Regions from separate parts of the Pseudomonas sp. 20P_3.2_Bac5 genome, predicted to be linked through region 1. Evidence: riboswitches for the same ligand, from Rfam matches in the RefSeq annotation. Region 1 holds a riboswitch; each other region holds the start of a gene.
What was found. A riboswitch is a leader RNA that binds a small molecule or an ion and turns the genes downstream of it on or off. The one in region 1 is predicted to bind cobalamin.
Positions count from the first base shown of each region.

Region 2: another riboswitch for cobalamin. It lies ahead of NTD88_RS14530 (ABC transporter substrate-binding protein); the one in region 1 lies ahead of NTD88_RS01515 (CbtB-domain containing protein).
Region 3: another riboswitch for cobalamin. It lies ahead of cobO (cob(I)yrinic acid a,c-diamide adenosyltransferase); the one in region 1 lies ahead of NTD88_RS01515 (CbtB-domain containing protein).

Region 1 covers NZ_JANLOA010000009.1:110,574-118,280, forward strand. Annotated here, with positions in the region: gene NTD88_RS01490 (hypothetical protein) at 1-40, shown strand, start outside; gene NTD88_RS01495 (DUF1272 domain-containing protein) at 157-402, opposite strand; gene cobM (precorrin-4 C(11)-methyltransferase) at 473-1,219, opposite strand; gene NTD88_RS01505 (cobalamin biosynthesis protein) at 1,248-1,673, opposite strand; gene NTD88_RS01510 (CbtA family protein) at 1,673-2,365, opposite strand; gene NTD88_RS01515 (CbtB-domain containing protein) at 2,377-2,559, opposite strand; cobalamin riboswitch at 2,658-2,845, opposite strand; cobalamin riboswitch at 2,902-3,110, shown strand; gene cobW (cobalamin biosynthesis protein CobW) at 3,206-4,273, shown strand; gene cobN (cobaltochelatase subunit CobN) at 4,277-7,707, shown strand, end outside.
Region 2 covers NZ_JANLOA010000077.1:19,082-26,788, reverse strand. Annotated here, with positions in the region: gene uca (urea carboxylase) at 1-3,542, shown strand, start outside; cobalamin riboswitch at 3,664-3,866, shown strand; gene NTD88_RS14530 (ABC transporter substrate-binding protein) at 4,012-5,028, shown strand; gene NTD88_RS14525 (FecCD family ABC transporter permease) at 5,028-6,068, shown strand; gene NTD88_RS14520 (ABC transporter ATP-binding protein) at 6,065-6,856, shown strand; gene NTD88_RS14515 (pseudoazurin) at 6,873-7,310, shown strand; gene NTD88_RS14510 (OprD family porin) at 7,346-7,707, shown strand, end outside.
Region 3 covers NZ_JANLOA010000131.1:35,460-43,166, forward strand. Annotated here, with positions in the region: gene cobD (threonine-phosphate decarboxylase CobD) at 1-982, opposite strand, end outside; gene cbiB (adenosylcobinamide-phosphate synthase CbiB) at 975-1,883, opposite strand; gene bluB (5,6-dimethylbenzimidazole synthase) at 1,880-2,530, opposite strand; gene NTD88_RS26140 (cobyrinate a,c-diamide synthase) at 2,527-3,822, opposite strand; gene cobO (cob(I)yrinic acid a,c-diamide adenosyltransferase) at 3,819-4,430, opposite strand; cobalamin riboswitch at 4,576-4,797, opposite strand; gene NTD88_RS26150 (hypothetical protein) at 4,949-5,527, shown strand; gene NTD88_RS26155 (PQQ-dependent sugar dehydrogenase) at 5,624-6,940, shown strand; gene NTD88_RS26160 (O-methyltransferase) at 6,947-7,597, opposite strand; gene NTD88_RS26165 (C40 family peptidase) at 7,615-7,707, opposite strand, start outside.

The sequences.
Region 1 (7,707 bases):
TATCGTCGGGCTGATCAAGAACAAGCTGCAGCCGCATTAGCCACAAAATAGGGCCAGTCAGTTAAGCCCGTCGAGACCCTTCGCGAGCAAGCTCGCTCCTACACTGTAGGAGCGAGCTTGCTCGCGAAGGGCATTACTGCATCGTAGGCCCTTTCTTCAATGAGTCGGGCAACCCTCGGCCTTCACCGTGCGCACCGTCGTTGCCGGATTGCGCGCCAGCTTCTCGCCCACCCTGGCAGGCCTTGGCTGCAACTCGCCACCGCAGTTCGGGCACTTGCCCTTCAACTGACCTTCCGCACAGCTGCGGCAGTAGGTGCATTCGAACGAGCAGATCAGTGCATCGCGGCTGTCGCCTGGCAGGTCGGTGGCGCAGCATTCACAGCAGGGGCGCAGTTCAAGCATTGAAGGTAGTCCTTTGAGGTATGCCGAAGCGTTAAATTGAAGCAACGCTGATGGCAATGCAATAGCGCGGTCAGGGACGGTACAGATGCGCGTGGCCCGCCCGGTAAAGCGCGGACTCACTGAAATTGTCGCTGGCAAGCACCCGGCCCACCAGGATCAGCGCCGTGCGGCGGAATCCTTTGCGTTCCGTCTGCTCGACGATGTCGTCCAGCGTGCCCAGCACCCAGTCCTGGTCCGGCCAGGTGGCGCGATGGACCACGGCGATCGGGCAGTCGCCGCCGTAATGCGGGCGCAGTTGCTCGACGATCTTTGGCAGATGCCGCACCCCGAGGTGAATCGCCATGGTTGTCTTGTGGCTGGCCAGGCTGGCCAGCGCTTCACCTTCGGGCATAGGGGAGCTGTCGGCGAAGCGGGTGAGGATCACGCTCTGGGCGATGTCCGGCAGTGTCAGTTCGCAGCCGAGCAGGGCGGCGCTGGCCGCAGTGGCGGTCACGCCGGGGATGATCTGGTAAGGAATGCCCAGTTCACGCAGATGGCGAATTTGCTCGCCGATGGCGCCGTACAGGGCGGGGTCGCCGCTGTGCACCCGGGCCACGTCCTGGCCCTTGGCATGGGCGGCGCTGATCGCCGCGATGATCTGCTCCAGGTGCAACTCGGCGCTGTTGATGACGGTCTCGGCCTGGTGCCCTTCGAGCACTGCGGCGGGCACCAGGGAACCGGCGTAGATGATGACCGGGCACTGGCGGATCAGGCGCTGGCCCTTGACGGTGATCAGCTCCGGGTCGCCGGGGCCGGCGCCGATGAAATAGACGGTCATGGCAAATCCTTGAACGAGAGGGGGCGGATTATCCGCCAAACGACGGCGCCCAGGCCAATGCCAGGGTCATATCGTCCTGGACGATGCGGGTGACCCGCAGTTGTGCGGGAAGGCCGCTGACCTGTTCGGCCAGCGCCAGGGCACAGCTCTCGGCCACGCCATGGCAGCCGCTGTGGCGAAAGGCGACCGGCGAGCGGTGGCTGAGGCGGGCGGCGAAGGGCGCCAGTTGCGCGGCGCTGAAGAAACTCAGCGGCAGGGCAAGTTGCGCGGCCAGTTGCAGCAGGCCGGGTTCGTCGTGCTTGAGATCGATGCTGGCCAGGCCGGCGAGGGCTTCGAGAGGGAGGTCATGGGCTTTCAAGGTCCGCCTTAGCAGCCCGGCCAGATTATCGGCCGGACTGCTGCGGCGGCAGCCCAGCCCGGCGAACAGCGGGGTTGCGCCGGGCGGGAAGGGCATCACGCAGCCTGGCGGCGGTACAGCCAGGCGCTGATCAGGCCGAGGGCGACCCAGAACGCCGCATTGGTCAGCAGCGAAGCGACGATGAACTGCGACTCCAGCGCTTCTGGTGCCAGGCTTTCGTGCACTTCCGGTTGCGGCGCGCCGATCACATGCGGCAGCACCAGCAGCACCAGGCCCACGGCCTTGAGCAGCCAGTTACCGGCGAACACCATCAGCGCCAGGCCAACGGCGGTCGCCGCGGCGGTGCCAATCCACCAGTACTGACGCAGGGCCAGGTCGGCGGCGGCGGTACCCGGCAGTTCCGGCGGCAGGCCCAGGTTCGGCGCCAGGCAGAACACGGCGAAACCGCCGAGCCCCCACAGCGCACCCGTGGTGACGCGGCCTGGGCGACGCAGCGTGTACATGGCGGCGAGCAGCAGGGCAAAGCCGACCGCGACCACCAGATTGCCGCCCGTGGTGGACAGCACGCGCTGCCAGCCATCTTCCGGCGACCAGGCTTCGGCGTCGTGATGATGCTCCGCGCCCGCCGCGGCGTCGGCGTGCTCGTGTTCTTGTACGGCCGGGGCCGCGGTTTCATAGGTTTCCGCCTGGAGAATCAGCGGCGCGACCCAGAAGCTTTGCAGCAGGGTCAGCAGCAGTGCGGCCAGCAGGCCGGCGAAGCCTGCGGTGCGAGCGATGCGCATGAACATTCGGGCAGGCCTCAGTGGCAAGGGAAAGCGGCGCTGTGACGGGTATCGTGCGCGGCGTTGTGCACCGCTTCGATGTGCGAGAAGCCGGCGAAGTAGACCAGGCACAGGCCCAGCACCGAGGCGCTGACGGCAGCGACGATGCGCTGGCTGAGGGTGGTCGGGGTGGCGATGGCGTGACTGGCGATGATCGGCATGGCGCTTTCCTCTTGGTGTTGTCGGCAACAGGCAAGCGCGAAGAACCCCTGGCCGGAATCGCCCAGGGGCTGCAACGTCGCCCGCCCACCGCGGGTTTGGTCAATGCTGTTGTTCAGGCCGGTCTCCGGGCTTGCGAGGGCATTTCGCCGTGGCGTCACCTTCCCATGCCCGCAGGCACAGTGGTCTTGACGCTTTCCTCGCTTACCGTTGCGGGGGCAGCACCGGAATTTACCGGTTTCCCGTTTCACCTTGTAACAAAAAGGCACCCAAACGAATCGCGCTAGGAAATCACGCGCGTTGACATCCGTCAATACAGCGGTTGACCGGCTTCGGGGCACTGCGTAGCCTTGCCGGTTCGAGGTTCTCTGGCACGGGCCGGAGCTAAGACGGGAACGCGGTGCGCCTTTTTCAGGCCAGGCCGCGGCTGCCCCCGCAACTGTAAGCGCTGCTCCCATCGACACAGCCACTGCCGAACCGGCGGGAAGGCGTCGATGCCGCCCTGAAGGGCACAGCGCGAGCCAGGAGACCTGCCTCGTTCAGTTTCCGACTTTCAACCGGGCGGGGTGATCCGGTGGCGAACGCGCCCAGGCTGCATGCCTGCGGCTCCCGTCCCGCATGCCCGCCATCCTGCCAAGGGCATCCGACATGAAAACACTGGCCAAACTCCCCGTCACCATCGTTACCGGCTTTCTCGGCTCGGGCAAAACCACCTTGCTGCGGCACATGCTGGACAACGCCCAGGGCCGCCGTATCGCGGTGATCGTCAATGAATTCGGCGAGCTGGGCATCGACGGCGAAATCCTCAAGCAGTGCAGCATCGGCTGTACCGAAGAAGAAGCCTGCGGCCGGGTTTACGAACTGGCCAACGGCTGCCTGTGCTGCACCGTTCAGGAAGAATTCTTCCCGGTCATGCGTGAACTGGTGGCCCGCCGTGGCGACCTCGACCACATCCTGATCGAAACCAGCGGCCTGGCGCTGCCCAAGCCGTTGGTGCAAGCCTTCCAATGGCCGGAAATCCGCAACGCCTGCACCGTTGACGCGGTGATCACTGTGGTCGACAGCCCGGCCGTGGCCGCCGGCACCTTCGCCGCCTTCCCGGAACAGGTCGATGCCCAGCGCAAGCTGGACCCGAATCTGGATCACGAATCCCCGCTGCACGAATTGTTCGCCGACCAACTGGCCAGCGCCGACCTCGTCGTCCTCAACAAGGCCGACCTGATCGCTGCCGATGCCCTGGCCGCCGTGCGCGCCGAAGTGGCTGAAGAGCTGCCGCCTGCCGTGAAGGTGATCGAAGCCAGCAAAGGCGTGCTGCCGCTGGAAGTGCTGCTGGGCCTGGGCGCCGAGTCGGAAGCCCATATCGACGGCCGCCGTACCCACCACGACAGCCATCACGACGATGATGACCACGACGACCACGACCACGACGCCTTCGATTCCATTTCCCTGGAACTGCCCGAAGCCGACGAAGCCCTGCTGCTCGACGCCCTCACCCAGTTGGTGGTGGACAGCGGCATTCTGCGGGTCAAGGGTTTCGCGGCGATTCCCGGCAAGCCGATGCGCCTGCTGATCCAGGGCGTTGGTACGCGCTTCGACAAACACTTCGACCGCGCCTGGCGCAGTGACGAAGCGCGGGTCACGCGCCTGGTGCTGATCGGTCAGGAACTCGACGCCGAGGCGCTGCAAGCCCGTCTGCGCGCGGCCCTGGGCGCCTGATCCATGCACCTGCTGCGGACCCAGCCCGGCGGCTTCGTGCCGGACGACAGCATTGCCGACCTCGGGCAGACTCCCGCCGAGCTGGTGATCCTTTGCAGCGGTGACTCGCACCTGGCGCTGCTGGCGGAAACCGCCCGCGAGCTGCCGGACGACTACCCCAGCCTGCGCCTGGCCAATCCGATGCAGGTGCAGAACCATGCGTCGGTCGACCTGTATGTCGATCAGGTGCTGCGCCACGCCAAGGTCATCCTGGTGTCGCTGCATGGCGGCATCGGCTATTGGCGCTACGGCGTCGAGCAACTGGTGGCCCTGGCCGAGCGCGGCGTGCAACTGATTCTGGTACCGGGCGACGACCGCCCGGACCCGGAGCTGAGCAGCCTGGGCACGGTCACCGGCGAGCAGGCCGAGCGGCTCTGGCACTTCCTGCGCCAGGGCGGCAAGGCCAACGCCCTGAATTTGTTCAACTGCCTTGCCAGTCTCTGGCTGGGCCGTGATTACCCCTGGGACGAGCCCCGGCAACTGCCGCGTACCAGCCTTTATCACCCGGATCACGCCGAGGCGGACCTCGCCGATTGGCGGGCCGACTGGTGCGCCGGGCAACCGGTGGTGCCGCTGCTGTTCTATCGCTCGCACCTGCAGGCGGCCAATACCGGCTTCGTCGACGTGTTCTGCGAGCGCTTGATCGGCGCCGGGCTCAATCCGCTGCCGATAGCGGTCGCCAGCCTCAAGGAGGCCGGTTGCCTGGCCCAGGTCGAGGCCTGGCTGGACGAAACCGACGCGGCGTTGATCCTCAATACCACCGGCTTTGCCCAGTCCAGCCCGGAGCAGCCGCACCTGCGCCCGTTCCGCCGCGACATTCCGGTGCTGCAAGCGATCTGCGCCCAGGACAACGAACCCGGCTGGCAAGCCAGCGAGCAGGGCCTCGGGGCGCGCGACCTGGCGATGCACATCGCCTTGCCGGAGCTGGACGGGCGCATCATCACCCGGCCAATAAGCTTCAAGGACCTGGCCTGGCGCAGCGAGCGCAGCCAGTCCGATGTGGTCTGCTACCGCGCACACCCCGAGCGCATGGATTTCGTCGCCGAACTGGCGCGGCGCTGGTGCGAGCTGGCGCGGTTGCCCAACCCGCAGAAGCGGGTGGCGCTGATCCTCGCCAACTACCCGACCCGCGATGGCCGCATCGGCAATGGCGTCGGCCTCGACACGCCGGCGGCGGCGCTGAATATCCTGCGGGCGCTGAAGCAGCAGGATTATCCGGTAGACGAGTTGCCGGACAGCGGCACCGCGCTGATCCACGACCTGTTGGGCGGTGTCAGCAACGACCTCGACAGCCTCGACCAACGCCCCTGCGCGCAAAGCATGGCGCTGGATGACTATCTGGCGGCGTTCGCGCAACTGCCCGAAGCCAATCAGCAGGCGGTGCGCGAGCGCTGGGGCGAACCGCAGCAGGACCCGATGTTCCGTGGCGGGCGGATGATGGTCGCCGGCCTGCGCCTGGGCCTGACCTTCGTCGGCATTCAGCCAGCGCGGGGTTACCAACTCGACCCGAGCGCGGTCTACCACGACCCGGACCTGGTGCCACCGCACGGCTACCTGGCTTTCTATTTCTGGCTGCGCCACGCCTTCGCCGCCGATGCGCTGATCCACGTCGGCAAGCACGGCAATCTGGAATGGCTGCCGGGCAAGGGCGTCGGCCTGTCCGCGCAATGCTGGCCGGACGCGTTGCTCGGCCCGCTGCCGAATATCTATCCGTTTATCGTCAACGACCCGGGCGAGGGCGCCCAGGCCAAGCGACGGACCCAGGCGGTGATCATCGATCACCTGATGCCACCGCTGACCCGCGCCGAAACCTACGGGCCGCTGCGCAACCTTGAGCTGCTCGCCGACGAGTACTACGAAGCGCAATTGCTGGACCCGCGCCGCGCCATCGAATTGCAGAAAGAGATCCTGCAACTGGTGCGCGACAACCATATCGACCGCGAGCTGCAACTGGACGGCGCGCTGGATGACGCGAATGTCTGGCTGCCGCGGCTGGACACCTACCTCTGCGACCTCAAGGAGTCGCAGATCCGCGATGGTCTGCATGTCTTCGGCGAGTCGCCCGGCGGACGCCTGCGCATCGACACCTTGCAGGCCCTGCTGCGGGTTGCCCGTGGCGATGGCCGCGGTGCCAATGCCAGCCTGCCGCGTGTACTGGCCCGAGCCTTGGCGCTGGGCTTCGATCCGCTGGACTGCGACCTCGGCCTGCCGTGGGACGGCCCGCGCCCGGAGCGTCTGGCGTTGCTCGACGCCGCGCCGTGGCGCACCCATGGCGACACTCGCGAACGTCTGGAATGGCTGGGCGCGCAACTGATCGAACAAACGCTGGCCGGCGAGCCGGAACTGCCGGACGAACCGCAGTGGGACGAAGTGCGCACCCTGCTGACCGCGCTTCGCGAGCAAGTGGCGCCGCAACTGGACGCCTGCGGCGAAGCCGAAATGCGCGGCGTGCTGACCGCCCTCGACGGGCGTTTCGTCCCCGCCGGACCGAGCGGCGCACCAAGCCGCGGGCGCCTGGACGTGCTGCCCACCGGGCGCAATTTCTACACCGTCGATGTGCGCAACCTGCCCACGGCTACCGCCTGGCGCCTGGGTTTCGCCTCGGCCAACCTGATTCTCGAGCGGCACCTGCAAGACCACGGCGACCACCTGCGCCAGCTCGGCCTGTCGGTGTGGGGCACGGCGACCATGCGCAGCGGCGGCGACGATATCGCCCAGGCCCTGGCGCTGATGGGCGTGCGCCCGGTTTGGGCGGCCGGCAGCCACCGCGTCGATGACTTCGAGATTCTGCCGGTGAGCCTGCTGGACCGGCCGCGGGTGGACGTGACCCTGCGTGTTTCGGGGTTCTTCCGCGATGCTTTCGGCAACCTGATCAAGCTGTTCGATGCCGCGGTACAGGCAGTAGCGGCGCTGGACGAGCCGGATGACTTCAACCCGCTGGCGGCGCGGGTGCGCAGCGAGCGCGCCGAATTGCTCGCCAGCGGGCTGGACGAGGAGCAGGCGCGGCGTCAGGCGGGCTGGCGGGTCTTCGGCTCCAAGCCCGGGGCCTATGGCGCCGGGGTGCAGAACGCCATTGACGGGCGCCTCTGGCACAGCCGCGAGGACCTTGCCGAGGTCTACCTGAACCACGGCGGCTACGCCTATGGCGGCGCCGACGACGGCACCGAGGCCCGCGGCCATTTCGCCAAGCGCCTGAGCCAGGTGCAGGCGGTGCTGCAGAACCAGGACAACCACGAACACGACCTGCTCGATTCCAATGACTACTATCAGTTCCAGGGCGGCATGCTCGCGGCGGTGGAAAGCCTCGGCGGCGCGCCGGTGGCCAGCTATCACGGCGACCACAGCCAGCCGGACCGCCCGCGCATCCGCACCCTCAAGGAGGAGTTGAACCGGGT
Region 2 (7,707 bases), on a different contig from region 1:
TGATCGCCAACCGTGGCGCCATCGCCTGCCGTATCCTGCGCACCCTGCGCCAACTCGAGGTGCGCGGCGTTGCCGTGTACGCCGAAGCCGACGCCGCCAGCCAGCACCTGCAACAGGCCGACCAGGCCATCAGCCTGGGTGAAGGGCCTGCCGCCAGCACTTACCTGGTGGTCGACAAGATCCTCGCCGCCGCCCGCGAAAGCGGCGCCCAGGCTATTCATCCCGGCTACGGTTTCCTCTCGGAAAACGCCGCCTTCGCCGAAGCCTGCGAAGCGGCCGGCATCGCCTTCGTCGGCCCGACGCCGGAGCACCTGCGCACCTTCGGCCTCAAGCACACCGCCCGCGCCCTGGCCAAGGCCCACGGCGTGCCGCTGCTGGAAGGCAGCGACCTGCTCGACGACCTCGCTGCTGCCCATAGCGCCGCAAGCCAGGTCGGCTATCCGGTGATGCTCAAGAGCACCGCCGGCGGTGGCGGCATCGGCATGCGCGTGTGCCGCTCGGCGGCGGAGCTTGAAGACGCCTTCGACGCGGTCAAACGCCTGGGGCAGAACAACTTCAGCGATGCCGGGGTGTTCGTCGAGAAATACATCGAACGTGCCCGCCACCTTGAGGTGCAGGTGTTCGGCGACGGCCAGGGCGAGGTGATCGCCCTCGGCGTACGCGACTGCTCGGTGCAGCGGCGCAACCAGAAAGTCATCGAAGAAACCCCGGCGCCGAACCTGCCAGCGGGCATGGCCGAGCAACTCTGCGACGCCGCCATCGCCCTCGCCAAGGCGGTGAGCTACCGCAGCGCCGGCACCGTCGAGTTCGTCTACGACAGCCAGGCCGAGCGCTTCTACTTCCTGGAAGTGAACACCCGCCTGCAGGTGGAACACGGCGTCACCGAACAGGTGTGGGGCGTGGACCTGGTGCGCTGGATGATCGAACTGGCCGCCGGTTGCCTGCCGCCGCTGGCGCAACTGATCGCCGACCTGAAACCGAGCGGCCATGCGATCCAGGCGCGGCTGTACGCCGAAGACCCGGGCCGCAACTTCCAGCCCTGCCCCGGCCTGCTCACCGAAGTGGCCTTCCCCGAGGCCGATGGCCGCGCCTTGCGCATCGATACCTGGGTCGAGGCCGGCTGCGAAATCCCGCCCTACTTCGACCCGATGATCGCCAAGCTGATCGCCTGGGCGCCAAGCCGCGAACTGGCCAGCGCCGCCCTCGGCAAGGCGCTGGGCGAGACCCGCCTGTACGGCGTGGAAAGCAACCGCGAGTACCTGCGGCAGATCCTCGGTTTCGCCCCGTTCGCCAGCGGCGAGCCCTGGACCCGTTGCCTGGAACAGTTGCATTACCAGGCCCACACCTTCGAAGTGCTGGCGGGCGGCACCCTCACCAGCGTCCAGGATTTCCCCGGCCGCCTCGGTTACTGGGCGGTCGGCGTGCCGCCGTCCGGGCCGATGGACAGCCGCGCCCTGCGCCACGGCAACCGCCTGCTGGGCAATCCCGAAGGCATGGCTGGCCTGGAAATCACCATGAGCGGCCCGACCCTGCGCTTCAACTGCGAGGCCGTGGTGGTGGTGACCGGTGCGGCGCTGCCCGTCAGCCTCGACGGCATCGAACAGCCAATGGACACCGCCCTGCTGATCCCTGCCGGCTCGACCCTGAGCCTCGGCGCCATCACCGGCGCCGGCGCACGCAGCTACCTGTGCCTGCGCGGCGGCCTGGAACTGCCGGGCTACCTCGGCAGCAAAAGCACCTTCACCCTCGGCCAGTTCGGCGGCCACGCCGGGCGTGCGCTACGCGCCGGCGATGTGCTGCACCTCAATCCGCTGACCGACCGCAGCGCCGGCCAAAGCCTGGCCGACAGCGAACGCACCCGCCTCGCCGCCGTGCGCACCCTGCGGGTGATCTACGGCCCCCACGGCGCCCCGGAATACTTCAGCGCCGAGTACATCCAGACCTTCTTCGCCAGCGATTGGGAAGTGCATTTCAACTCCAGCCGCACCGGCGTGCGCCTGATCGGCCCCAAACCGCAGTGGACCCGCGACAGCGGCGGCGAAGCCGGCCTGCACCCGTCCAACATCCACGACAACCCCTACGCCATCGGTGCGGTGGATTTCACCGGCGACATGCCGGTGATCCTCGGCCCGGACGGCCCGAGCCTGGGCGGCTTCGTCTGCCCGGTCACGATCATCCAGGACGACCTCTGGCAACTGGGGCAGTTGAAAGCCGGCGACATGCTGCGCTTCGTCCCGGTCAGTGTCGAACAGGCCCACGCGGGCAACGCGCCGTTCGACGCCACGCACCTTATCGACCCGGTCGTGCTGGACCGCGGCGAAGCCGACAAGCGCCTGGTGGCGCGGCTGTCCGGCGACACCCACCTGCTGCTGGAAATCGGCGCGGCGGAGCTGGATCTGGTGCTACGTTTCCGCGGCCATGCGCTGATGCAGGCGCTTGAGGCCAAGGCACTGGCGGGGGTGATCGACCTGACCCCGGGTATCCGTTCACTGCAGGTTCACTACCAGCCGCAGGTATTGCCGCTGCGTGATCTGCTGGGCATCGTCAGCGACGTCTGGGACGAGGTCTGCGAACAAAAAGACCTGCGCGTGCCATCGCGGGTGGTCCATCTGCCGCTGTCCTGGGACGACCCGGCCTGCCAGTTGGCGATCGAGAAATACATGACCACCGTGCGCAAGGACGCGCCCTGGTGCCCGAGCAACCTGGAGTTCATCCGTCGCATCAACGACCTGCCGAACCTGGACGAAGTGCAGCGCACCGTGTTCGACGCCAGCTATCTGGTGATGGGCCTCGGCGACGTCTACCTCGGCGCCCCCGTCGCCACGCCGCTGGACCCGCGGCACCGCCTGGTGACCACCAAATACAACCCGGCGCGCACCTGGACCGCGGAAAACTCGGTGGGCATCGGCGGCGCCTACCTGTGCGTGTACGGCATGGAAGGCCCGGGCGGCTACCAGTTCGTCGGCCGCACCTTGCAGATGTGGAACCGCTACCGCGAGGTCGCCGCGTTCGGTGGCAAGCCGTGGCTGCTGCGCTTCTTCGACCGCATCCGTTTCTACCCGGTGACGGCGGACGAACTGCTGCGGATTCGCCGTGATTTCCCGCTGGGGCGCTACCCGTTGCAGATCGAAGAGAGCGAACTGTGCCTCGCCGATTACCAGGAGTTCCTCGCCCGCGAGGCGGCGGGAATCGACGCCTTCCGTACGCAGCAACAGGCGGCGTTCAACGCCGAGCGCGAGCGCTGGATCGCCTCCGGCCAGGCCCATTTCGAAAGCGACGAAGCGGCAGCCCCTGCGGCTGAAGAAGCAGCGCTCGAAGCCGGCCAGCAAGGCGTGGACAGCCCGATCGCCGGCAACCTGTGGCAAGTGCAGGTCAGCGCTGGCGACCGGGTCAAGGCCGGCGATGTGCTGGTGGTGCTGGAGTCGATGAAGATGGAAATCCCGGTACTGGCGCCGTGCGATGGCCGGGTGGCCGCAGTGCGCGTGGAGCCCGGCTCGCCGGTGCGGGCGGGACAGCGGGTGGTGGTGTTGGCGGATCGCTGAGGCTCGACGCCCCGACAACATCGCTGTCACTGAGGGCCTCATCGCCGGCAAGCTGGCTTGCCAGCGATGAGGCCCTCAACATCACCACCACTCCAACACTGGCCCTGTGCCGCTCTATCCCGTACCATCGCGCCCCGCCGGTTTCCGAAAGGAACTAACAGGGAATTCGTCCGCGCCGCTTACCGGTGCGAAAACGCAACTGCCCCCGCAACTGTAGGCGCCGAGCCTGCTCCTTTTTCACACGCCACTGGGCCACGCCCGGGAAGGCAGGAGCATGGTGATGACGCGCCAGTCAGGAGACCTGCCGGCCAGCAGCATCGCAAACCCACCGGCGGGGTGTCCGGGAAGGGCATTCCGTTTCCGCACGGCAACCGTTTTCGGCTGCCCCGCGCGCTTGCGCGTCTTCGGGATGTGTTTTCCAGACCTGTGCCGTCCGCCACGCACACGTTCGAATGGAGATCGCATCCGCATGCCCCTGTCCCGCCTCACGCTCGCCCTGCTCGCCAGCCTCGGCCTCGCCAGCACCGCCCTCGCCGCGCCCACCGCGTACCCGCTGACCATCGATAACTGCGGCACCCCGCTGACCTTCGACCAGGCTCCGGCACGCGCGGTCACCATCGGCCAGTCCGGCACCGAGATGTTCTACGCCCTGGGCCTTGAGCAGAAGCTGGCCGGCACGTCGCTGTGGTTCAGCGACGTGCCGGAGCGCTTCAAGGCGCAGAACGCCAAGGTCGAGCGCCTGGCCGACAACGACCCGAGCTTCGAAGCGGTGATCGGCAAGCGTCCCGGCCTGGTGGCGGTGCAGTTCGAGTGGATGGTCGGCCCGCAAGGCGTGGTCGGCACCCGCGAGCAGTTCGCCGACCTCAAGGTCCCGGCCTACCTGATGCCGTCCGACTGCGAAGGCAAGGACAACCTCAGCGGCGCCGACGGCACCCGCCTGCAGGCGTTCCAGATCGACAGCCTGTACAAGAGCATCGAACAACTGGCGCAGATCATGGACGTCCAGGACCGCGGCGAAGCCGTCGTCAATGACCTCAAGGCGCGCCTGGCCAAGGTCACCGACAACGCCGGCCAGCGCCGCGATCAGGATCAATCGGCCGTGTTCTGGTTCTCCAGCGCCGACCTCGATATCGACCCTTACGTGGCCGGGCGCAAGGGCATTCCCGACTTCATGCTGAACAGCCTGGGCATGCGCAACGTCATCGCCTCCGACGAAGAATGGCCCACCGTGGGCTGGGAAACCATCGCCAAGGCCAACCCGACCTTCCTCGTCATCGCCCGCATGGACCGTCGCCGCTTCCCCGCCGACGACTACCTGAAGAAGCTCGAATTCCTCAAGAACGACCCGGTCACCCGCAACATGGACGCGGTGAAAAACGACCGCATCATCATCCTCGACGCCAACGCCATGCAGGCCAGCCTGAGCCTGGTCGACGGCATCGAAACCCTGGCCGCCGCCAGCCAGAAGCTGCGGCAGGACCACTGATGCCCCACGCTGTCGCCCGCCTCGTCCTGCGCCTGCTGGGCCACGCCCTGTGGGTCGGCGCCTTGCTCGCGCTGGCGGTGACGATCGCCGCCAGCATCGGCGAAACCCGCCTCGGCCTGTCCGTGGTGCTGGACGTGCTGGGCAACAAGTTGTGGGGCGCCGGCCACCTGCTGGACCCTATCGACGAAGGCATCATCTGGAACTACCGGCTGCCCCGCGCGCTGGTGGCCGGCGCCTGCGGGGCCGGCCTGGCGATGTCCGGCGTGGTGTTGCAGGCGCTGCTGCGCAATCCACTGGCCGATCCGTACTTGCTGGGCATCTCCGCCGGCGCGTCGACCGGCGCGGTGCTGGTGGCGATCATCGGGGTCGGCGCCGGCACCTTGTCGATGTCCGGCGGGGCCTTTCTCGGCGCCCTGGCCGCCTTCGCCCTGGTGGTGTTGCTGGCGCGCGGTGCACGCGGGGCCGGCAGCACCGGGCAGATCATCCTCGCCGGGATCGCCGGCTCGCAGTTGTTCAATGCCCTGACCTCGTTCCTGATCACCGCCTCGGCCAGCGCCGAGCAAGCCCGCGGCCTGATGTTCTGGCTGCTGGGCAACCTCAGTGGCGTGCGCTGGCCGGCGGTCGGGCTGGCGCTGCCGGTGGTGCTGCTGGGGCTGGTGCTGTGCCTGTGGCATCGGCGCGCGCTGGACGCCTTCACCTTCGGCGCGGACGCCGCAGCGGCGCTAGGCGTTCCGGTGCGCCAGGTGCAGATCGTGCTGGTGGCGTGCGCGGCGCTGATGACCGCGGTGCTGGTGTCCATCGTCGGCTCCATCGGCTTCGTCGGCCTGGTGATTCCCCATGCCGTGCGCCTGCTGGCGGGGCCGCGACACACCCGCCTGCTGCCGTTGAGCGCGTTGTGCGGCGCGCTGTTCCTGATGGCGGCGGATGTGCTGTCGCGCACCCTGATCAAGGGCCAGGTGCTGCCGATCGGGGTGATCACCGCGCTGGTCGGCGCGCCTGTGTTCGCCCTGATCCTGATCCGGGGGCAACGTTCGCGATGAATGCCTTCGAGCCGACACAGCACTGCGCCGCCCTCGCCTGCACGGGCCTGGGGTACCAGATCAAAGGCACGCCGCTGGTGGCCGAGGTGGACCTGCAGGTCCGCCCCGGCGAAACCCTCGGTATCGTCGGGCCCAACGGCTCGGGCAAGTCCACCCTGTTGAAGTTGCTCGCGGGTCTGCTCAAGCCCCACAGCGGCGAAGTCCGGCTCAACGATCATCCGCTGGCGAAGCTGCGCCGTGGCGAAATCGCCCGGCTGCTGGCGGTGGTGGAGCAACAGGCCAACACCGATGACGCCATCAGCGTGCGCGACGCCGTCGAGCTGGGCCGCACACCCTGGCTGTCGGCGCTGTCGCCATGGAGCGCGGCCGATGACGCCATCGTCGCCCAGGCCTTGCAGGCGGTGGCCATGGCGCACCTGGCGCAGCGCACCTGGCACAGCCTCTCCGGCGGCGAACGCCAGCGCGTGCACATCGCCCGCGCCCTGGCCCAGCAGCCGCGCATCCTGCTGCTGGACGAGCCGACCAACCACCTCGATATCCAGCAGCAACTGAGCATCCTGCATTTGGTGCGAGCACTGCCGGTGACCACGCTGATCGCCCTGCATGACCTCAACCAGGCGCTGGACTGCGACCGCCTCGCGGTGATGCAGCACGGCCGGCTGGTAGCCCTCGGCACGCCGCTGGAAGTCCTGACCCCACAACGCCTGCACGACACCTTCGGCGTGCACGGCCATTTCATTGACGATCCGCTGGACGGCAGCCGCTTCCTGCGCCTGCGTCCGCGCTGATTTTTCGAGGTATCCGATGCACGTTCTTTCCAGGCTGGCACTGCTGGCCCTGCTGTTCAGCCCCGTGGCCGTGGCCGAAGTCCACGAAGTGAAAATGCTCAACCGGGGCGCCGCCGGGGCCATGGTCTACGAGCCGGATTTCCTGCGCCTGCAACCCGGCGACAGCGTGCGCTTCCTGTCGTCCCAGAGCGGCCATAACGCCGCGACCATCGACGGTCTGCTGCCCGCCGGCGCCGAGCCGTTCAAGAGCAAGATCAACCAGCCGCTGGAAGTGACATTCGACGTTCCGGGTTTCTATGGCATCCAGTGCAGCCCCCATGTGTCGATGGGCATGGTCATGGCGATCCAGGTTGGTGAGCCGGGCGCTGCGACGCCAGTGCCGCCCGCCAGCCTCAATCTCCGCGCCAGCCAGCGCCTGACCACCATCATCCAGCGCGAACTGCCGCCACGCTGAACCGCGCTTTTTATCTGCTACGGAAGGATCCGCCCGTGATCAAGCTCCACCACCTCGCCCTGGCCCTCGTGGCCCCGACGTTGGCTCATGCCGAATCGGCCCAGGACCAGGCCAACGGCTTTATCGAAGACAGCACCTGGCTGCTGCTCAACCGCAGCGTGTTCGACCAGCGCGACTACCGCCATGGCGGCCGCAGCAACGGCGCGCGCAACGCCTACAAACCCCGCGACCAACGCAACGGCGCCGCCGAAGAATGGGCTTACGGCCTGATGGGCAGCGTGCAATCGGGCTTTACCCAAGGCACCGTCGGAGTTGGCGTCGACGCCCACCTCTACTACGCACGGCAACTGGACAGCGGCGGCGGCCGGGCCGGCAAGGTGCGGTTGCTGGGCCTGGA
Region 3 (7,707 bases), on a different contig from region 1:
CCTTGCGGTAGTCGTCGAGCGCCACGGCCAGCCGCTGCCAGTCGGCATCCTCGGCGGGCAGGCCGAAGCGCAGGCTCGGCGGATGATCGAACAGGCGCAGGAGAATGCCGCGCCGGGCCATGAAGTCGTGAATCGCGGCGGCCTGGTCATGGCGCAGGTACTGGAACAGGTCGCAGCCGCCGGCGGGCGTGAGTCCGGCGCTGTCCAGCAGCGCGGCGAGACGGGCGCTGGCGGCGGCGCAGCGTTCGGTCTGCTGGCGCTGGCTGGCCAGATCAGTGAAACAGGCCTGGGCCAGCGCCCGGGTCGGGCCGCTGACAGACCACGGCCCCAGCTCTTCGGCCAGCGCCCGCAGCAGCAACGGTTCGGCCAGCACACAGCCGAGGCGCACGCCGGCCAGGCCGAAGAACTTGCCGAACGAACGCAGGACAATCAGCCCCTCGCGCTCGCTGTACGCGGCGATGCTCTGCGCCGGCGTGTTGTCCATGAAGGCTTCGTCCACCAGCAGCCAGCCGCCGTGGCGCGACAAGCGCTGATGCCAGTCGAGCAAGGTGTCCGCCGGCAGCAGGCGGCCCGTGGGATTGTTGGGGTTGACCACCACCAGCACGTCGAGGTGGTCGAGTTGCCCGGCGAGCTGTTCCTCGCTCAGTTCCAGCACGTGATGGCCAGCGCGGCGCCAGCCTTCGGCATGCTCGGCATAGCACGGCGAGAGCACGCCGGCGCTGCCGCGCGGACGCAAGCGCGGCAGCGCCTGGATCGCCGCCTGCGAGCCGGCCACCGGCAGCAGGTGCGAAGCGCCGTAATACTCGGCCGCAGCCTGCTCCAGGCCATCATCGGTTTCAGGCAGTCGCGCCCAGGCCCGCAGCGGAATTTCGGGAATCGGAAAAGACCAGGGCGCGATGCCGCTGGACAGGTCCAGCCAGTTCTCGCGGGCGATGCCGTAGTGCGCGATCGCCCGCAGCAGGCGGCCACCGTGTTCAAGCATAGAATTCGGCTCCCAGGCACAGCAGCAACAACCACAACCAGACGCCCTGGCACACCAGCCGCCAGCCGCGTTCAATGGACCCCGCGTCGGCCGCCGGGCCTTCGCCCAGGCGCGCGCGCTCGTGCAATTCACCGTGGTAGATCGCCGGCCCGCCCAGCTCGACGCCCAGGGCACCCGCCCCCGCCGCCATCACCGGGCCAGCGTTGGGGCTGTCCCAGTGCGGCGCCTGCTGGCGCCAGCACTTGAGCGCCAGGCGGGTCTTGCCCAGCAGCGCGTAGGTCAGCGCCACCAACCGCGCCGGCAGGTAATTGAGCAGATCATCGATGCGCGCCGCGGCCCAGCCGAAGCGCTCGAACCGCTCGTTGCGGTAACCCCACATGGCATCCAGCGTGTTGCTCAGGCGATAGAGCACCACCCCCGGCGCACCCGCGACGACGAACCAGAACAGCGCGGCGAACACCGCGTCGCTGCCATTCTCCAGCACCGATTCAGTGGCGGCGCGGGCCACGGCGGTGTCGTCCAGTTCACTGGTCTGCCGGCTGACCAGATAGCCCACGCGTTTGCGCGCTTCGTCGAGGTCGCCGCCGCGCAGGGCATCGGCCACCGGCTGCACATGCTCGCCGAGGCTGCGCAAGCCGAGGGCGCAGTACAGCGCGAGGATTTCCACCAGCCAGCCGATATACGGCAGCCAGGACAAGGCCGTCGCTAACAGGGTCAACGGCACCACCGCGAGGAACCAGGCGGTAACGCCATGGCTACGCCAGCCGCGGCCGCCGGCGTTGAAACGCTGCTCCAGGCGCCCGGCCATGTTCCCGAACGCCACCAGCGGATGCCAGCGCCGCGGTTCGCCCAGCAGCGCGTCCAGCGCCACCCCGGCCACGGTCAGCAAGGCCACACTCATTCGGTTTCTCCCCATTGGTTTTCAAACAGCATGTCCGCCAGCGGTCGTGGCGTGGTCCAGCCTTCCAGCGCCAGCATTGGCGCCGGATAAAATTCGTGCACCGGGCCCAGGCAAAGAATCGCCAGCGGCTTGGCCCCCGCCGGCATGCCCAGCAGATCGGCCAGTGCCTGCGGATCGAACAGCGACACCCAGCCCATGCCCAAACCCTCGGCGCGGGCCGCCAGCCATAGGTTCTGAATGGCGCACGACAGCGAGGCGAGGTCCATTTCCGGCAAGGTGCGACGACCGAAGATATGCGCCTCGCGTTTGTCCATCAGCGCGGCGACCAGCACTTCGGCGCAGTCGTTGATGCCTTCGACCTTGAGTTTCATGAACTCATCGGAGCGCTGCCCCAGCGCTTCGGCGGTGCGTATCCGCTCGTCCTCCACCAGCGCCTGGATGCGCTGACGCAGGTCGCGGCGGGTAATGCGGATAAACCGCCAGGGCTGCATCAGGCCGACGCTGGGCGCCTGGTGCGCCGCCTCCAGCAAACGGACGAGCAACTCGGGCGCTACCTCGCCGCCGCTGAAATGACGCATGTCGCGGCGCTCACCAATGGCGCGGTAGATCGCCACGCGCTCGGCCTCACTGTAGGCGTGTGCGCTCATGGTGCCAGCAGCGCCGCCGTCGCATCAGGGTTGGACGGGAAGTAGAAATGCACGTACGACGCGGTCAACCGGCCAAGGCGGTACACCGCTTCGGCGCCGCGCCCGCCGTTGGGGCTCTGGCCGCGAGCAATGGGTTCCAGTGCGGTGCTGGTCAGGGAATGGTGGTAGGTGTGCCCGCGCAGGGTGCCTTCCGGCAGCTCCACTGCTTGCAGGGCCAGCGCGGCAAGGCGCTTCTGCATCACCGCTTCGCCGGACAGCAGCCCGGCCAGCTCGGCACGCTCGCCCGCGACATCGGTCAGCGCATCGAGCAGGAAGAGCATGCCGCCGCACTCGGCCAGCAACGGCTTGCCCGCCTGATGGTGGGCGCGGATGGCCGCCAGCATCGGTGCGTTCGCGGCGAGGGTGTGGTGGTGCAGTTCCGGGTAGCCGCCGGGCAGGTACAGGCTGTCGGCCGGCGGGATTTCGCGGTCGTGGACCGGCGAGAAGAAACTCAGCTCAGCGCCCATCGCCCGCAGCAGTTCGAGGTTGGCGCCGTAGGTGAAGGCGAACGCTTCGTCGCGGGCCACGGCAATACGCACGCCCTCAAGACCCCGCTCGATGCTGCGCGGCGCCGGCCCGCTGAACGCCACCGGCGGCGGCAAGGCCGACTGGCAACTGTCGCCCAGCGCCTTGGCGGCGGCATCGAGGCGCAGGTCGAGGTCGGTCAGCTCGCTGGCCTGGACCAGCCCGAGGTGGCGACTCGGCAGTTCGATCCCGGTCTCCCGCGACAGCCCGCCATACCAGCGCAGCCCTTCGGTCAGGCTGCCTTCCAGCAGTTGCGCGTGACGCAGCGAGCCGACCCGGTTGGCCAGCACCCCGGCGAACGGCAGGTCCGGCTGGTAACGCGCCAGGCCGAGGGCCAGAGCACCGAAGGTCTGCGCCATGGCCGTGCCGTCGATCACCGCCAGCACCGGCACGCCGAAATGCCGCGCCAGGTCGGCGCTGGACGGCGTGCCGTCGAACAGCCCCATGACGCCTTCGATCAGGATCAGGTCGGCCTCGGCCGCCGCTTCCCAGAGCAGGCGCCGGCTTTCCTCGGCGCCGACCATCCACAGGTCGAGCTGGTATACCGGCGCGCCGCTGGCACGTTCGAGAATCATCGGGTCGAGGAAATCCGGGCCGCACTTGAACACCCGGACCTTGCGCCCCTGGTTGCGGTGCAGACGGGCCAGGGCCGCGGTGACGGTGGTCTTGCCCTGGCCGGAAGCCGGCGCGGCGATCAGTACCGCCGGGCAATGCCGGGTGTCGCTCATAGTTCGACGCCCTTCTGGGCACGGATGCCGGCCTGGAAAGCGTGTTTGATCATGCCCATCTCGGTGACGGTGTCGGCCAGTTCGATCATTTCGTCCTTGGCGCCGCGGCCGGTCACGATCACGTGCTGCATCGGCGGGCGGGCCTGCAAGTCGGACAGCACCTGTTCGAGGTCGAGGTAGCCGTGCTTGAGGGCGATGTTCAGCTCATCGAGCACCACGAAGCCGATGCTCGGGTCCTGCAGCAGTTGCCGGGACACCGCCCAGGCCGCTTCGGCGGCGGCGATGTCGCGCTGGCGGTCCTGGGTTTCCCAGGTGAAGCCCTCGCCCATCACGTGATAGCGCACCTCTTCAGGGAAGCGGCGGAAAAACAGCTCTTCGCCGGTGGCGTTGCGCCCCTTGATGAACTGCACCACGCCGCACTGCATGCCGTGGCCGAGGGCCCGGGCGAGCATGCCGAAGGCCGAGCTGCTTTTGCCCTTGCCATTGCCGCTGAGTACCAGCAACAGGCCACATTCATTTGGGGAATTGGCGATGCGCTCGTCGATCACCGCCTTTTTGCGCAGCATGCGCGCCAGGTGGCGTTCGTCACGTTCGGTGGATTCGGTCATCGGGATCTCCGCGGGCCACTGTCGGCGCGGCTTGTCCGCTGGCGCGACAAGGCTGGGGGCATCGACAGATGAAGGGGGTAGTGGCACACGGAACGCGCAGGAGCCGGGCGACGAGGCCCGGAAAACCGCGCATCACCCTCCGTGATGCCGTTGACTGTTTGCAGGCCGGTCTCCGGGCTCATGAGCGGATATTCAGATCCTGGCCGGGCGCCTTCCCGGGTGACGACACCCAGTGGCCATGCGCAGCCTTGACTCATTTACCGTTGCGGGGGCAGCGCCGGAATCGCACGTCTGGCGTGCTCACCGGCTTCCCTGTTTCACCCTGTCGGCCGGCGGGCCACAGAGCACCTGAAACAAGCCGCAAAGGTTAGAGGGTTGGACCCGGAGCGTCAATGAAAGGCGCCCGGTACGAGGCGACCGATGGCGTTTCTGTCGTCTTGTGCAACACTCAGTCGAGTGATATCAAAGTGCCACGGTTTTCCGCTGTACTCGTACAACAATTACGAAAGGAGAGCAGCATGCAAGGCCTGATCATCAACAATCCTCGCCTGGAATTCCTGCGCCCGGCGCTGGAGCGTTGGAGCGAATGCATCGAACGCTTCAACCAGACCCTCGGCGACAACGAAGGGCCTTACTGGCAAGGGCTCCAGGGCAACCTCGGGATCCTCTCGGCGGCCATCTGGCAAGCCGAGCTGGTCACCCTTCAGGATTTCCAGAGCAAGAAGCAACGCGACGAGGGCGAGCGGGATGCTCGCTGCGCCTTGCTGATCGCCAGCCGCGAAGAGTCGGCCTACCTGCATGCCGGCCAGCGCTGGCCGAAGGTCGGCCGGCTGGACCTGAGCGCGGCCTTGCAGGACGTCGGCGCCAGCGCGCGCGCGATCGCTTACCCGAGCCAATTGAAGATCGCCGCGCTGTTCGCCAGCCCGTGCAAGCTCGGCCAGCATGTCAGCCCCGAGGAACTGCAGGACCTGGTGGACGACCTGCAAAAGCACAACGCCTGCGCCATTGCCTGGTGTTTCCCGTATGGCTATCGGAAATTGCATGACGAGTTTGGTCAGTACTATCCGGGCGTGGCCTTGTTGCTGAAGCAAGCCTGAAGATTGTCGGGGCCGCCCGCGGCCCCGACAATTGAACCTCCCTTCTCCGATCCACCTCTGACTCCTTATAAGCACCCGTTCCCCGAGGAGTCGCACATGTCTTCACTACGCATTGCAGTTCTACTGGCGATCACTACCGGCCTGACCGCCTGCGGTGACACCGCCCGGCTCCAGGTCACCGACGGCAGCGGCCCGGCGCCGCAACTGCCGGAACCGAACAAGACCCTGATCCCCACCGTGAACATCGCCCCCGCGGTCGGCTGGCCGAAAGGCGCCAAGCCCGCCGCGGCGCCCGGCACCCAGGTGGCGGCCTTCGCCAGCGGCCTGGACCATCCGCGCTGGCTGTACGTGCTGCCCAACGGCGACGTACTGGTGGCGGAAACCAACGCGCCGCCGAAGCCCGAAGACGGCAAGGGCCTCAAGGGCTGGGTGATGAACAAGGTCATGGCCCGCGCTGGCGCCGCCGTACCCAGCGCCAACCGCATCAGCCTGCTGCGCGATACCGACGGCGATGGCGTCGCGGAAACCCGCACGGTCTTTCTGATGAACCTCAACTCCCCGTTCGGCATGACCCTGGTGGGCAACGATCTCTACGTGGCCGACACCGATCGCCTGCTGCGCTTCAAGTACGAGGCCGGCGCCACGGTGATCAACACGCCCGGCGAAGTCGTCGCCGAACTGCCCGGCGGCCCGTTGAACCACCACTGGACCAAGAACGTGATTGCCAGCCGCGACGGCAAGAAGCTCTACGTCACCGTCGGCTCCAACAGCAACGTCGCCGAGAACGGCCTGGACAAGGAAGAAGGCCGCGCGGCGATCTGGGAAATCGACCCGGCCACCGGCAACCACCGAATCTTCGCCTCGGGCCTGCGCAACCCAAACGGCCTGGCCTGGGAACCGCGCAGCGGGCAACTCTGGACGGCGGTGAACGAGCGTGACGAAATCGGCAGCGATCTGGTGCCGGACTACATCACCTCGGTGCGCGACGGCGGTTTCTATGGCTGGCCTTTCAGCTATTACGGCCAGCATGTGGACGTGCGGGTGCAGCCACAGGACCCGAGCCTAGTGGCCAAGGCCATCGCCCCCGACTACGCGGTCGGCCCACACACCGCGTCTCTGGGCCTGACCTTCGCCGAACCCGGCGTCCTCCCGCCGCCGTTCGACCAGGGCGCGTTCATCGGCCAGCACGGCTCCTGGAACCGCAAGCCGCACAGTGGCTACAAAGTGGTGTTCGTGCCGTTCAGTACTGCGGGCAAACCAGCGGGCAAACCGATCGACCTGCTCACCGGCTTCCTTAATGATGACGGCAAGGCCATGGGCCGGCCGGTGGGGGTGATCAACGACCAGCGTGGCGGGCTGCTGGTGGCCGATGACGTGGGCAATGTGATCTGGCGGGTCAGCAAGGCGCCTTGAGAACGTTCAGCGCTTGCGACACAGCGTCAGGCCGTCACCCAGCGGCAGCAGCGACAAATCCACCCGCACATCGTCACGCAGCGCCAGGTTCAAGGCCTGGATGGCGCGGGTGTCGTCGCTGTCCGGCTGCGCCTGCAACACCCGGCCGCTCCACAAGGTGTTGTCGAACAGCACGGCGCCACCCTGGCGCAGCAGCCGCAGGGCCTCTTCGAGGTAGCGTGGGTAATTGGCCTTGTCGGCATCGATGAAGATCAGGTCGAACGCGCCGTCCGCCAGTGTCGCCAAGGTGTCCAGCGCCGGACCTGGGCGCAGGTCGATGCGGCGTTCCACGCCCGCTTCCCGCCAGTAGCGGCGAGCGATGTCGTGGTAGTCGCCCGGAAGGTCGCAGCACAGCAGTTCACCGTCCGCCGGCAAGGCGTCGGCCATGCACAGCGCGCTGTAGCCGGTGAAGGTGCCCACCTCGATCAATCGGCGCGCACCGCTCAAGCGCACCAGCAGCGCCAGCAACTGCCCCTGCTCGGGGGCCACCTGCCAATTGGCATTCGGTCGCGCGGCGGTTTCAGCGCGAAGGCGCGCCAGCAACGGCCTCTCGCGCAGGGAGACGCGCCGGAGGTAATCGTAGAGCGCATCGTCGAGGTAAAGCGTCTGACCGGTCATCGCTCACCTCGGCGCTATCAGGGGTTATGCGCCAGGTGTGCGGCTTGCAACACGCGCTTGGCGTTGAGGTAGGACTTTTGCCAGTAGTTGTTCGACAGATAGTCCAGCCG